2 regions of the Paenibacillus sp. FSL P4-0113 genome follow, and region 1 is predicted to be linked to the other one. Evidence: riboswitches for the same ligand, from Rfam matches in the RefSeq annotation. Region 1 holds a riboswitch; the other holds the start of a gene.
What was found. Region 1 has a riboswitch for thiamine pyrophosphate ahead of MKX46_RS03500 (thiamine phosphate synthase). Riboswitches for the same ligand answer to the same signal wherever they lie in the genome.
Positions count from the first base shown of each region.

Region 2: linked by a shared signal. The riboswitch ahead of MKX46_RS20280 (ECF transporter S component) and the one ahead of MKX46_RS03500 (thiamine phosphate synthase) in region 1 are both predicted to bind thiamine pyrophosphate.

Region 1 covers NZ_JBBPAZ010000001.1:937,353-943,051, reverse strand. Annotated here, with positions in the region: gene MKX46_RS03510 (hypothetical protein) at 1-125, shown strand, start outside; gene MKX46_RS03505 (ABC-F family ATP-binding cassette domain-containing protein) at 310-1,863, shown strand; TPP riboswitch at 1,958-2,066, shown strand; gene MKX46_RS03500 (thiamine phosphate synthase) at 2,332-2,925, shown strand; gene thiO (glycine oxidase ThiO) at 2,990-4,138, shown strand; gene thiS (sulfur carrier protein ThiS) at 4,135-4,338, shown strand; gene MKX46_RS03485 (thiazole synthase) at 4,341-5,108, shown strand; gene MKX46_RS03480 (ThiF family adenylyltransferase) at 5,105-5,699, shown strand, end outside.
Region 2 covers NZ_JBBPAZ010000001.1:4,660,680-4,666,378, forward strand. Annotated here, with positions in the region: gene MKX46_RS20265 (3' terminal RNA ribose 2'-O-methyltransferase Hen1) at 1-38, shown strand, start outside; gene MKX46_RS20270 (polynucleotide kinase-phosphatase) at 35-2,644, shown strand; gene MKX46_RS20275 (TatD family hydrolase) at 2,665-3,462, shown strand; TPP riboswitch at 3,506-3,615, shown strand; gene MKX46_RS20280 (ECF transporter S component) at 3,866-4,462, shown strand; gene MKX46_RS20285 (ABC transporter ATP-binding protein) at 4,462-5,699, shown strand, end outside.

The DNA of each region.
Region 1 (5,699 bases):
GAATAAAGTATTTTTATAGAGATTCATGTCCAGCTCCCTTTAAAGCGAGTGAACGTTTCACGGATGAAAAATCTGCAGCAGCTGCGGGTTACTTTGAGTACAAATGTTATAATGGCTTAAAATAATCACCCTCATGGGTGGTTTTTCTTTTTTTAGGCAGATCCATACCAAAAAACCTTAAAATTCACTGTTTTCAATATTCCGATATGGTTGCAGAATGTGCTACAATAAAGCTTTGAGAGAAACGAAATGCATATGAAATAAGAACAGTCGGCAATGCCGATGACAATAAGGAGCCAAAAACAGCTTATGAGTTTATTGACTGTAGAAAATGTATCCCACAACTTTGGGGACCGCGCATTATTTAAAAATGTTTCCTTTCGATTGCTTGCGGGGGAACGTGTAGGTTTGGTAGGAGCTAACGGTGTTGGTAAATCGACACTCATGAACATTCTCACTGGAAAATTGCTTAAGGATGAGGGTAAAGTGGAATGGACTCCACGTGTGCGTTACGGCTATCTGGATCAGCATACCAAGCTGACACCGGGCAAAACGGTACGTGATGTATTGAAGGATGCTTTTCTTCCTTTGTTGGAATTGGAAAAGGAAATGATGCAGATTACTGACAAAATGGGGGATGCTTCTCCTGATGAGTTGGAAGTGTTGCTGGAACAGATGGGGGAAATTCAGGAGCAACTGGATATGGGGGATTTTTACCTCATTGATGTAAAGGTTGAAGAGATGGCGAATGGACTAGGTCTGTCGGCCATAGGACTGGATCGGGATGTATCCGCACTTAGCGGCGGGCAACGGACAAAGGTTCTTCTTGCTAAGTTGCTGTTGGAAAAGCCGAACGTCCTGTTGCTGGATGAACCTACCAACTATTTGGATGTAGAGCATATTGAATGGCTTACGCGCTATTTGAAGGATTATCCTTATGCTTTTATTCTTATTTCACATGATACTGAATTTATGAACCAGGTCGTTAATGTTATTTACCATCTTGAATTTGCCAAGATGACCCGTTATTCAGCTAATTATGAAAAGTTTCTCGAAATGGCGGATCTGAACAAAGCCCAGCATATTGATGCTTATGAGAAGCAACAGGATTTTATTAAGAAACAGGAAGATTTTATTCAGCGTAATAAAGCGCGTGCCTCTACATCAGGCCGAGCAAAGAGCCGTGAAAAGCAGCTTGATCGGATCGAACGTATTGATAAGCCTGAAGAAGCCGCAAAACCAACCTTTCAATTCAAAGAGGCACGTGCAAGCGGAAAGACGGTATTTGAGGGTATTGATTTTGAGATTGGTTATACACATGCCCTTTTGCCTAAAATGTCCATGACGATTGAACGTGGCGAAAAGATTGCAATTGTCGGCTACAATGGTGTCGGTAAATCGACATTGCTCAAAACCATATTGGGAAAAATTCCGCCAATCAGTGGAAAAACTTATCAAGGTGATTTTTTGCAGCCCGCTTATTTTGAGCAGGAAGTAAAGGCCGAGAAAATTACACCGATTGACGATGTGTGGAATGAATTTCCGCATTTGAACCAGCATGAAGTACGAGCGCATTTGGCGCGTTGCGGTTTGAAAAATGAGCATATCACGCGTCCGCTATCTGCGCTCAGTGGTGGAGAACAGGCTAAAGTCCGTCTTTGCAAACTGTTAATGCGTGAAAGCAACTGGGTACTGTTCGATGAGCCTACCAACCACTTGGATGTTAAAGCAAAGGATGAGCTGAAACGTGCCTTGAAGGAATACAAAGGGACCGTATTGCTTGTATCTCACGAACCGGACTTTTACGAGGATTGGGTAACCAAAACGTGGAATGTGGAAGAGTGGTCAAGTAAAGTTAACTAAAATCAGCTAAATCCAGTTCCAGCAAATTTCACACGAAGTGGGGTTTGCAGAATTAGAAAAATATGCTAAGCTATCTTTAGCTTATACAATAAAATAGTCACACTAGGGGAGCCGCCCATGCGGCTGAGACGGAATAAATGGATTTCGGACCCTTTGCACCTGATCTGGGTTATGCCAGCGTAGGGAAGTGAGCGCCGTACAAACAAGGCAACACCATCTTTATTTTTGTTTGTGCGTGGGACGATACACGTATACGGATATCATGGTCCGTTCGATTATTGGACGTTCGTTAAACCACTTCCTTGGGGAAGTGGTTTTTTTGCGTTTCGTTCATTTTAAGTAGTTCGAGCTTCCGTAGACGATTCACATATAATCCCCTTTCATTCCTGCTGGTAGACGTGGCTGGCTAAGCTTAGATCCTTTAGTCCAATGTGAGGTGAAGACAAAATCGAATTACACGCAATTTCGATGGAAAAGGGCACTTTTGCACAAGCCGCCCAAGTGGCTGCTGTGATTTGTCCGTATGTTCATTATGTACACGCACGTTTAAAACAGAATGGTGCCTCTGCATTGCTTTCTTTGACTCGCAGCCTGGTGGAGCAGGAAGTTCCTTTGCAACAAATTGTAGTAAATGATCGTGTGGATGTAGCTTTACTTACTTTGGTCGGAGCCGTTCAATTACCAGCTAATGGATTACCTGTTGTGGATGTGAAAAGCCTACTTCCAAAGGGTACACGCTGTGGAGTGTCTGTACATTCCTTGGAGGAGATGCAAATTGCTGAGCGGGCAGGAGCGGACTATGTACTTTATGGTCACGTATATGAGACCCATTGTAAGCCCGGTATTGTACCGCGGGGTTTAGCTCAGCTTGAACATATTTGCAGACTGTCAAACATTCCGGTGATTGCGCTAGGCGGCATACAACCGCATCATATCCCGGAGCTTTATAGGGCCGGAGCAAGCGGAATTGCGGTGATGTCTGGTATATGGGAGGCTGAGTCGCCCGTTGCAGCTGCAATGGAGTATAGGCGAATGGCAGACCTTGTAGTTCACAGCCTGTAGCGAGAAAACGAGAGTAGAGGCAAGCTGAAAGCAGAAGGGTTTATGGAGAGGAGATACGGAACAAATGCTAAAGATACACACAGAGGAAAGAGTGATTGGACACGCTGAATGCTTGGTCATAGGTGGAGGTGTCATCGGCAGTTCCATTGCTTATCATGTGGCCAAGGAGGGAAGAAGTACGATTATGCTGGAACGATTGATCCCGGGTGAGGGAGCCTCAGGAGCAGCGGTTGGAATGCTGGCAGCGGAAAGTGAAGAGTTCACCGACTCTGAGCTATCACGATTTGCTCGCATAAGTCGAGATGCATTCCCTGAGCTTGTCTGTGATCTAGAGCGTTTGTCAGGTATTTCGGTGGAATTCCGTACTGAAGGGTTTGTGACCCCTTTCCGTACGGAGACTGAAGGCCAAAAACGCTGGAAAGCTGCTAAAACGCGAGAGGGTGATTGTCCTATCTGGTGGGATGCGAAAGAATTGGCCCGACGAATTCCAGGTTTGGATGAACAAGCGATCGGGGCAATATATCGTTCAAAGGAGACACAAGTGGCTCCTGTCCAGCTTTGCCGTGCTTATGCAGGTGCTGCTGCGGTGCTGGGAGCAACGGTATGGTCTGGTACACAGGCAGAGCAACTGGTCATACAGGATGGTCGAGTTTGCGGTGTCCGAACAGATAGTGGCTTTTTTTCCTGCGATCAGGTCATTATTGCCGGAGGCTTGGATAGCATGAAATTGCTAGCGCAGGTTGGGTTTGAATATCCACTTTATCCGGTCAAGGGCGAAGCGGTAGCGGTCTCCTTGAAGGATCACCCGTTAGAATATACCATTTATGCTGATGATATTTACCTCGTGCCTAAACAGAATAACGAGCTTTGGATTGGGGCAACGAGCCTTCCACATCAATATGACGAAGAGGTGACCGTAGGAGGCTTGGAGGGGTTGCTGGCACGTGCCTCTGCCTGGCTGCCGCGCGTCCGTGAAGCTTCTTTTATACGCGCTTGGGCGGGCTTACGTCCGCAGGCTGTATCAGGTCATCCTTTTATAGGCATTGTTCCTGGGGTCGAGGGCGTATATGCTGCAGTCGGGCATTATCGCAACGGTGTCCTGCTGAGTGATGCTACCGGGCGTGCGATGGCAGCTATGCTTAATGGGGCTTGTGCAGCAGAATTTGGGATAAGTAGTTTTTCTTCTGAGCTCCTCAAGGAGAAAAGCTTATGAAGCTGACGATTAACGGCCAGAGCCTGACCTTTTCTAATCGAATCACTCATGTGAATCAATTGCTACATGAGCTTGATGTAAAGGTGAAAACCGTAGTGGTGGAGCTGAATCGGCATATATTGACCCGTGAAGATCATGATGAAGCGGTACTGAAAGATGGAGATTGCCTAGAGATTGTACATTTTGTGGGAGGCGGTTGATTATGTTAACCATTGGAAAAGCATCTTTTACCTCGAGGTTGTTGTTGGGAACAGGAAAATTCTCTGATCTAGATATCCAATCCCAAGCCGTAGAGGCTGCTGAGACGGAAATATTGACGTTTGCTGTACGGAGATTGAACTTGGAGGAACGGGATAAGCAGCATTTTCTCGATATGCTGGATTTGAGCCGGTATACACTTCTTCCCAACACAGCAGGGGCTACAACAGCAGAGGAGGCGATTCGTATTGCCAAATTGGCAAAAGCCTCCGGCCTGTGCGATATGATTAAGGTGGAAGTCATTGGGGATAGCAAGACACTGCTGCCGGACCCATTTGAAACGTTGAAAGCTAGTGAAAAGCTGTTAGAAGAAGGCTTTATCGTGCTGCCCTACATATCGGACGATGTGATTCTAGCAAAGAGGCTACAAGAGCTTGGGGTACATGCCGTTATGCCTGGAGCTTCACCGATTGGTACAGGACATGGTTTGCTTAATCCGTTTTCATTAGGTCTAATTATTGAACAGGCGGAGGTTCCGGTTATTGTCGATGCGGGTATTCGCTCACCCGGTGACGCGGCAATAGCGATGCAGTTAGGGGCAGATGCTGTTTTGTTGAATACAGCCGTATCAGGAGCGAAGGACCCGGTAAAAATGGCCGAGGCCATGAAACTGGCTGTTCGTGCTGGAAGATATGGTTTTGAGGCGGGCATGATTCCTGTAAAGCGTTACGCTTCAGCAAGCAGTCCGACAGAAGGTATGGTTCAGGCATGAAGGTAACTGACAAATCCGGTGCAGGAGGAACACATCCAAGTGATCGTTATTCCAGACAGGAAAGATTCGCGCCCTTTGGACCGACAGGACAACGCCGGCTTGCTTCCTCTCACGTACTAATCATAGGTACCGGAGCGTTAGGTACAGGTATTGCGGAAACGCTCGTTCGCGGGGGTGTAGGTACGGTGAGCCTCGTAGATCGGGATTACGTGGAATGGAGCAATTTGCAGCGTCAGCAGCTTTTTCAGGAAAGTGATGCTGCGCAAAGATGTCCCAAAGCAGTAGCTGCTCAGCGAAGATTAAAGGATATTAATTCGGAAACGGTTATACATGCGCATGTACTGGATGTTGGGGTGGAAGAACTGGAAGAGTTGATTCAAGGGGTAGATCTCATAATGGATGCAACCGATAATTTCGATACCCGACTTCTTATGAACGACATGGCACTCAAGCATGGGATTCCATGGATTTATGGGGGATGTGTGGGCAGTTATGGTGTAACCTACACCATTTTACCGGGTCAAACGCCTTGTCTTCACTGTCTGCTGGGAACTGTACCGTTTGGTGGGGAAACCTGTGATACCGCCGGGA
Region 2 (5,699 bases), 3.7 Mb from region 1:
CTATATTTACGCGCAGAAAGGAGCAGAAGGAAGCATGAGCAATTCATCCAAACGTACGATTCATTTACCGCATGCTGGACTGGTTGTGTTGGTGGGGGCCTCCAACAGTGGGAAAACCACATTATTAGACAAGCTGGTGAGCGAAGGGATTCTGCTGGAGACAGAAGTGGTATCCTCGGATCATTTTCGCAAGCTGGTCGGAGATACGGAATTTATAGACTGGAGTGGACTTCCAAGACTGGAATCGGACGTACTGTTCTATGAGTATCAGCAAATGTCAGCCAAGGCGTTTGAGGCGATGGATACGATTCTGGCTATGCGCTGTCGCTTGAATAAGCTGACGGTTGTGGATGCCACCCATTTGTATGCTGAGGACCGTCAAAAATATGTACAGTTGGCAGCCAAGGCGCATGTTCCTGTAATGGCTTTGGTACTGGATGTATCCGAAGCTGTGCTGCTGGAACGTGATTTAGGCAGGGAGCATCCGCGTGGCCGCCAACGGGTCAAGCAGCAGGCACAGCTGTTAAAGCGGAACCTGCGTGGGATCCGTGAGGAAGGCTTTAACGCTTGCTATATCCTTAAGGATATAGAAGAAATGAATTTTGTTCGCCGTGCGCAGCCACTGTTTCATGAGATTGGCTCAGGTATTGACATCATTGGTGATATCCATGGGTGCTACCGTGAGATGCTGGAAGTGATAGAGCGGCTAGGATATACGGAAGATACGGAAGGACTATACCATCATCCAGATGGCAGAAGACTGGTATCTGTCGGGGATGTGATGAGCCGTGGCCCCAAATCGTTACAAGCGGTGCAGTTCTGGAAAAAGCACGTGGATGCTGGACTAGCGTATATGATTGACAGCAATCATGGCTGGAAAATCGGCCGTTACCTTGATGGAAGAAAGGTGACTCTCAGTCATGGGGATGAACGATTTGCAGAGGAACTGGCCCAGTATGAACAAAAAGCGGGCAAGGCAGCGGCGGAACAGCTTAGAAGCGAGTTAAGGGATTTTCTGCTACATGCACCCTCACATCTTATTTTTGGCAGGAATGGATTGCGACACGTGGTCGTGGCTCATGCGGGGATTAAGGATCATTTTATCGGCAAACAGTCGGCACGTATTTCTGATTATTGCCGTTATGGAGATACGGAAGGACAGGATGCAGACGGAAAACCAATCCGCAAAGATTGGTTCGTAGACCATGAATCGGGAGAAATAGTAGTATGGGGACATGATCCTAGACCGCAGCCTACCCTTGTGAATCAGACGGTGAATATTGATCAGGGTGTGGTATTTGGCGGTATGCTGACCGCTTATCGTTTTCCGGAAAAGGAATTTGTCAGCGTTCCGGCACATGAGAATTATGCGAATGATCCCGATAGCCCACTTGTCCGGTGGCAGAGAAAACGGTTTTCCCCGCCGAATTTACGCAAGCTCATCGCTGGTTACAGTGTACTGACGGAATCGTATGGCGAAGTGCGCGTTCAAGGAGAATCGGTCAAAACCGCTATAGATGCCGTGTCACATGTGACAGTACCGATAGAGGAACTGGTGTATATTCCACCGACCATGAGTCCTGCTCCAGCGGTGTCTGCAGAGGAAGGTTATCTGGAGCATCCGCGTGAAGCGCTGGCTTATTATCGCGGGCAAGGGGTACAAACGATGGTGGCTGAGAAAAAACATATGGGTAGCCGGGCTATTTTGCTATTATTCAAAAACGAACAGGCCGCTGTCGAGTATGTAGGCTACCCGACATTGGGCACGATCTACAGTCGGAGCGGGAGAGCTTTCTTTGAACAAAGCCTTGGGAAGCAAGTGCTGGAAAAGCTGAATGTGGATCTACGGACTGCCGGATATTTTGAACGGAACCAGACGGATTTTGTGTTGCTGGATGCGGAAATTGTACCGTGGAATCTCAAGGCTCGGGAATTGATTGCTGCACAGTATGCGCATGTGGGTGAAGCAGCTCTGCTGGATCGCAGTAAGCTGGTAGACAAGCTGAAGCAGGCGAAGGTTGCGGGCCGAGAGGTTGGAGACTGGTTGGAGGAAATGGAACAGAAGTACGCGAATGCCGTGACGTTTCAAGAGGCTTTTCAAAAATATTGCTGGGATGTGGACGGTCTGGATGAGATTCGTATCGCACCGTTTCATACGCTGGCACACAGCGGAAAGACTTTTTTCGACCATTCTCATATTTGGCATATGGAGCAAAACCGGGAGCTGGCTGGGCTGTCTTCCCTGTTTATGGAGACAGAGTATCGCGTGATCACGGACGAAGCAAGCGAGGAAGAGGTCATTCGTTGGTGGAACGAGATGACAGAGGATGGTCATGAGGGGATTGTGATCAAGCCGGAACGCTTTTTGATGAAAAATCGGGACAAGATGATTCAGCCTGCAATCAAGGTGAGAGGCCGGAAGTATTTGCACATCATTTACGGTATGGATTATCTTGCCCCTGAGAATTTAAAGCGTCTGAAGCAGCGTCGAACGAACAAAAAGGAGCGTCATGCCCTGATGGAAGGAGCGCTTGGTATGGAAGGCGTGGAACGTTTTGTCCGCAAGGATACGGTAGATCGTATTCATGAATGCGTCCTTGCCGCACTATCTCTGGAATCAGAGCCGATTGATCCAAGATTGTAGTTTGCGAGGGAGGGATTGAGATGGAAAGGGGTACACCGTTAATTGATATTGGTGTGAACTTGATGCATCGTTCGTTTCATGCAGATCGGGAACAGGTGGTAGAGAGAGCCGCGGCTGTAGGGATTTCACCGCTGATTATTACCGGGACCAGTGTCCGCAGCAGTCGGGAAGCTTCTCAGTATGCAGCGCGTTATCCGGGCAAGCTGTATGCGACAGCTGGCGTGCATCCCCATGATGCCAAAGACTGCAGTGCAGACACGATTCAGCAGCTCCGCCAGTTGGCGGGTCAGCCGCAGGTCGTATCCATAGGGGAATGCGGATTGGACTATAACCGTGATTTTTCGCCACGTGATGTGCAGCGCCGATGGTTTGGCGAGCAAATCCAACTGGCGGGTGAGCTGAAAATGCCGTTATTTCTGCATGAACGAGATGCACATGAGGACTTTGTCGCTATGCTTCGGGAGTATCAAGGGCTTGTCGATAAAGCGGTAGTGCATTGTTTTACCGGCACGGAACAGGAATTGCGTACGTATGTAGAAATGGGACTGTATATCGGAATCACCGGCTGGATTTGCGACGAACGGCGGGGGAAGCATCTGCGTGAACTGGTCAGAGATATTCCCTTGGACCGTCTGATGATTGAAACGGATGCTCCATTTTTGACCCCGCGTAATTTGCCTGTGAAGCCTAAAGAAGGGCGTAATGAGCCCATGTATCTCGCTCACATTGCTGCTACGATAGCCGAATGTACAGGTCGAAGCATGATGGAGATCGAAATCGCGACGACGGAAACGGCTAAACGTTTCTTCGGATTATAGGATTGTCAAAGCCATAGATGTGGTATATATTATAGTGAATTAAAAAGCATTGTCGGGAGCTTGAGAAAGTCAGGCTGAGAGGGTGGCCCTTGCCACTGACCGTGAAATCTGATCTGGGTAATGCCAGCGTAGAGAAACCAAGAACACTATACAGGAATGCCGCTTTTTTTTGCGGTTGTCGATAGATTCAATGTATGTCCTAGCATTTTACCTTGATCCTGACTTGGCTGGGTATCAGTGTAGTAGTTTAGACTACTGGTTATATAAGGCATATCGACGAATGATGTTTTGTATGGTGCTTCACCTTTTACTGCGCATAAAGCTTGCCTGGAGATTCAGCTCCAGACAAGCTTTTTTTCATGGCCAAGAGGCCAACTATAAGGAAAAAGGGGAGCACGCAATAATGAATACTGCTGTAAGAGCGTCCAAAGGGTTGAAACTGACGGATATTTTGGTCACGATTGTGATCGCTGTTGTGTTCGGGTTGATCTACAAAATATGGGGACCTGCCTATGATTTGATGAAACCATTGGGTCTACACGCCGAGCAACTGATGTATGGCATGTGGTTTATGGCAGGTACGTTTGCTTATCTCATCATTCGCAAGCCGGGTGTTGCGATTTTGGCAGAGGTGGCAGCGGCAACGGTCAGTGCTTTTTTGGGAAGCGAATGGGGTATGTCCACCTTGTACTATGGCCTGCTGCAAGGCTTGGGAGCGGAGCTGTTTTTTGCGGCTTTTCTGTATCGGAACGCAAACCTGTGGGTTGCTTCGCTAGCTGCGGCTGGGGCGGCTGTCACTTCTCTGATTTTAGACTTCAGCTACGGGTATATTGATCAGCTATCGACTTGGAACTATGTTTTGTATATTGGATTTCGGATGATTGGCAGTATTGTGATTGCCGGGGTATTCGCGTTCTATCTGGCTAAGGCATTGGAGGTAACCGGAGTCACGCGAAGTTTGAGGCCTGCAACGGAACAAGATTATAAGGGGCTGGATTGATGAGCCGGGCAACCGAAGATGTGGTGGCTTCGATCACCCGGCTACGGTTGAAATTCCCCGGTGAGCAAGAGCTGCTTTTTCACAATATGTCTTTGTCTGTCCGCAAGGGGGAAAAGCTGCTGCTACTGGGACCGAGTGGATGCGGTAAATCAACACTGCTCCAAGTGTTAAGCGGTCTGATTCCACGCACGATAGAAGTGCCTATGAAATGCGATGCTGCTGTAATCCCAAGTGTCTCAGGTATTGTATTTCAAGATCCTGATACGCAGTTCTGTATGTCATATGCAGATGAGGAACTGGCTTTTGTGTTGGAAAATAATCAGGTTCCCCGGGAGCAGATGCGATCCCGTATTCGCGAGCTGCTGATACAGGTGGGTCTATCGACGGATGATATACATATGCCCATTGGCAGCATGTCACAGGGAATGAAGCAGCGGCTGGCGATTGCGTCTGTGCTGGCTATGGAGCCAGAAGTGCTTTTTCTGGATGAGCCCACGGCTTTGTTGGACGAGGAAGGCACTACACAGGTGTGGGATACCATTCGCAACATTTCGGTAGACCAGACACTGGTGATTGTGGAGCATAAAATTAATGAAATTGTCCATGATGTGGATCGGATTGTGGTGCTTTCTGCTCAAGGGGAGATCATTGCAGATGGAAGGGCCCAAGAAGTATTTCATGTGCACCGGCAGGCATTGTCCGAGTACGGCGTGTGGTATCCGGGAGTATGGAATGAAGCGTCTTCGCCACGTTGGAGTGAAGCAGTGACGCAACAGAATGGTGCGGGGACTGATGTGCTGGAGCTGGAACATTTTAGCGGCCTCCGCGGTTTAAGTTCAGTGATTTATGTGGAGCATGCGCAGGTGAAGCCTGGCGACTGGATTGGCGTGGTTGGTGAAAACGGGGCTGGCAAAAGCTCGCTACTGCTCTCCATGATGCGCTTACTTCGCACACAGGGACGTTATAGCGTGCGCGGAATTGAGGCAGGCAGTACAGAACAACTGGCAGAGCGTATCGGGTTCGCGTTTCAAAATCCCGAGCTGCAATTTGTAGCGCATACCGTACGAAAGGAACTAGAGTATTCGTTACCCAAGAGCTTGTATACTGTTGAACAGTGCCGGGAACGGGTCGATCGGATGCTCGTACAGTTCGGACTGGAGCGGCTGGACGAGCGGCATCCGTATCAGCTTTCGTTAGGCCAAAAAAGGCGGTTGAGTATTGCTACGGCTATGATTCG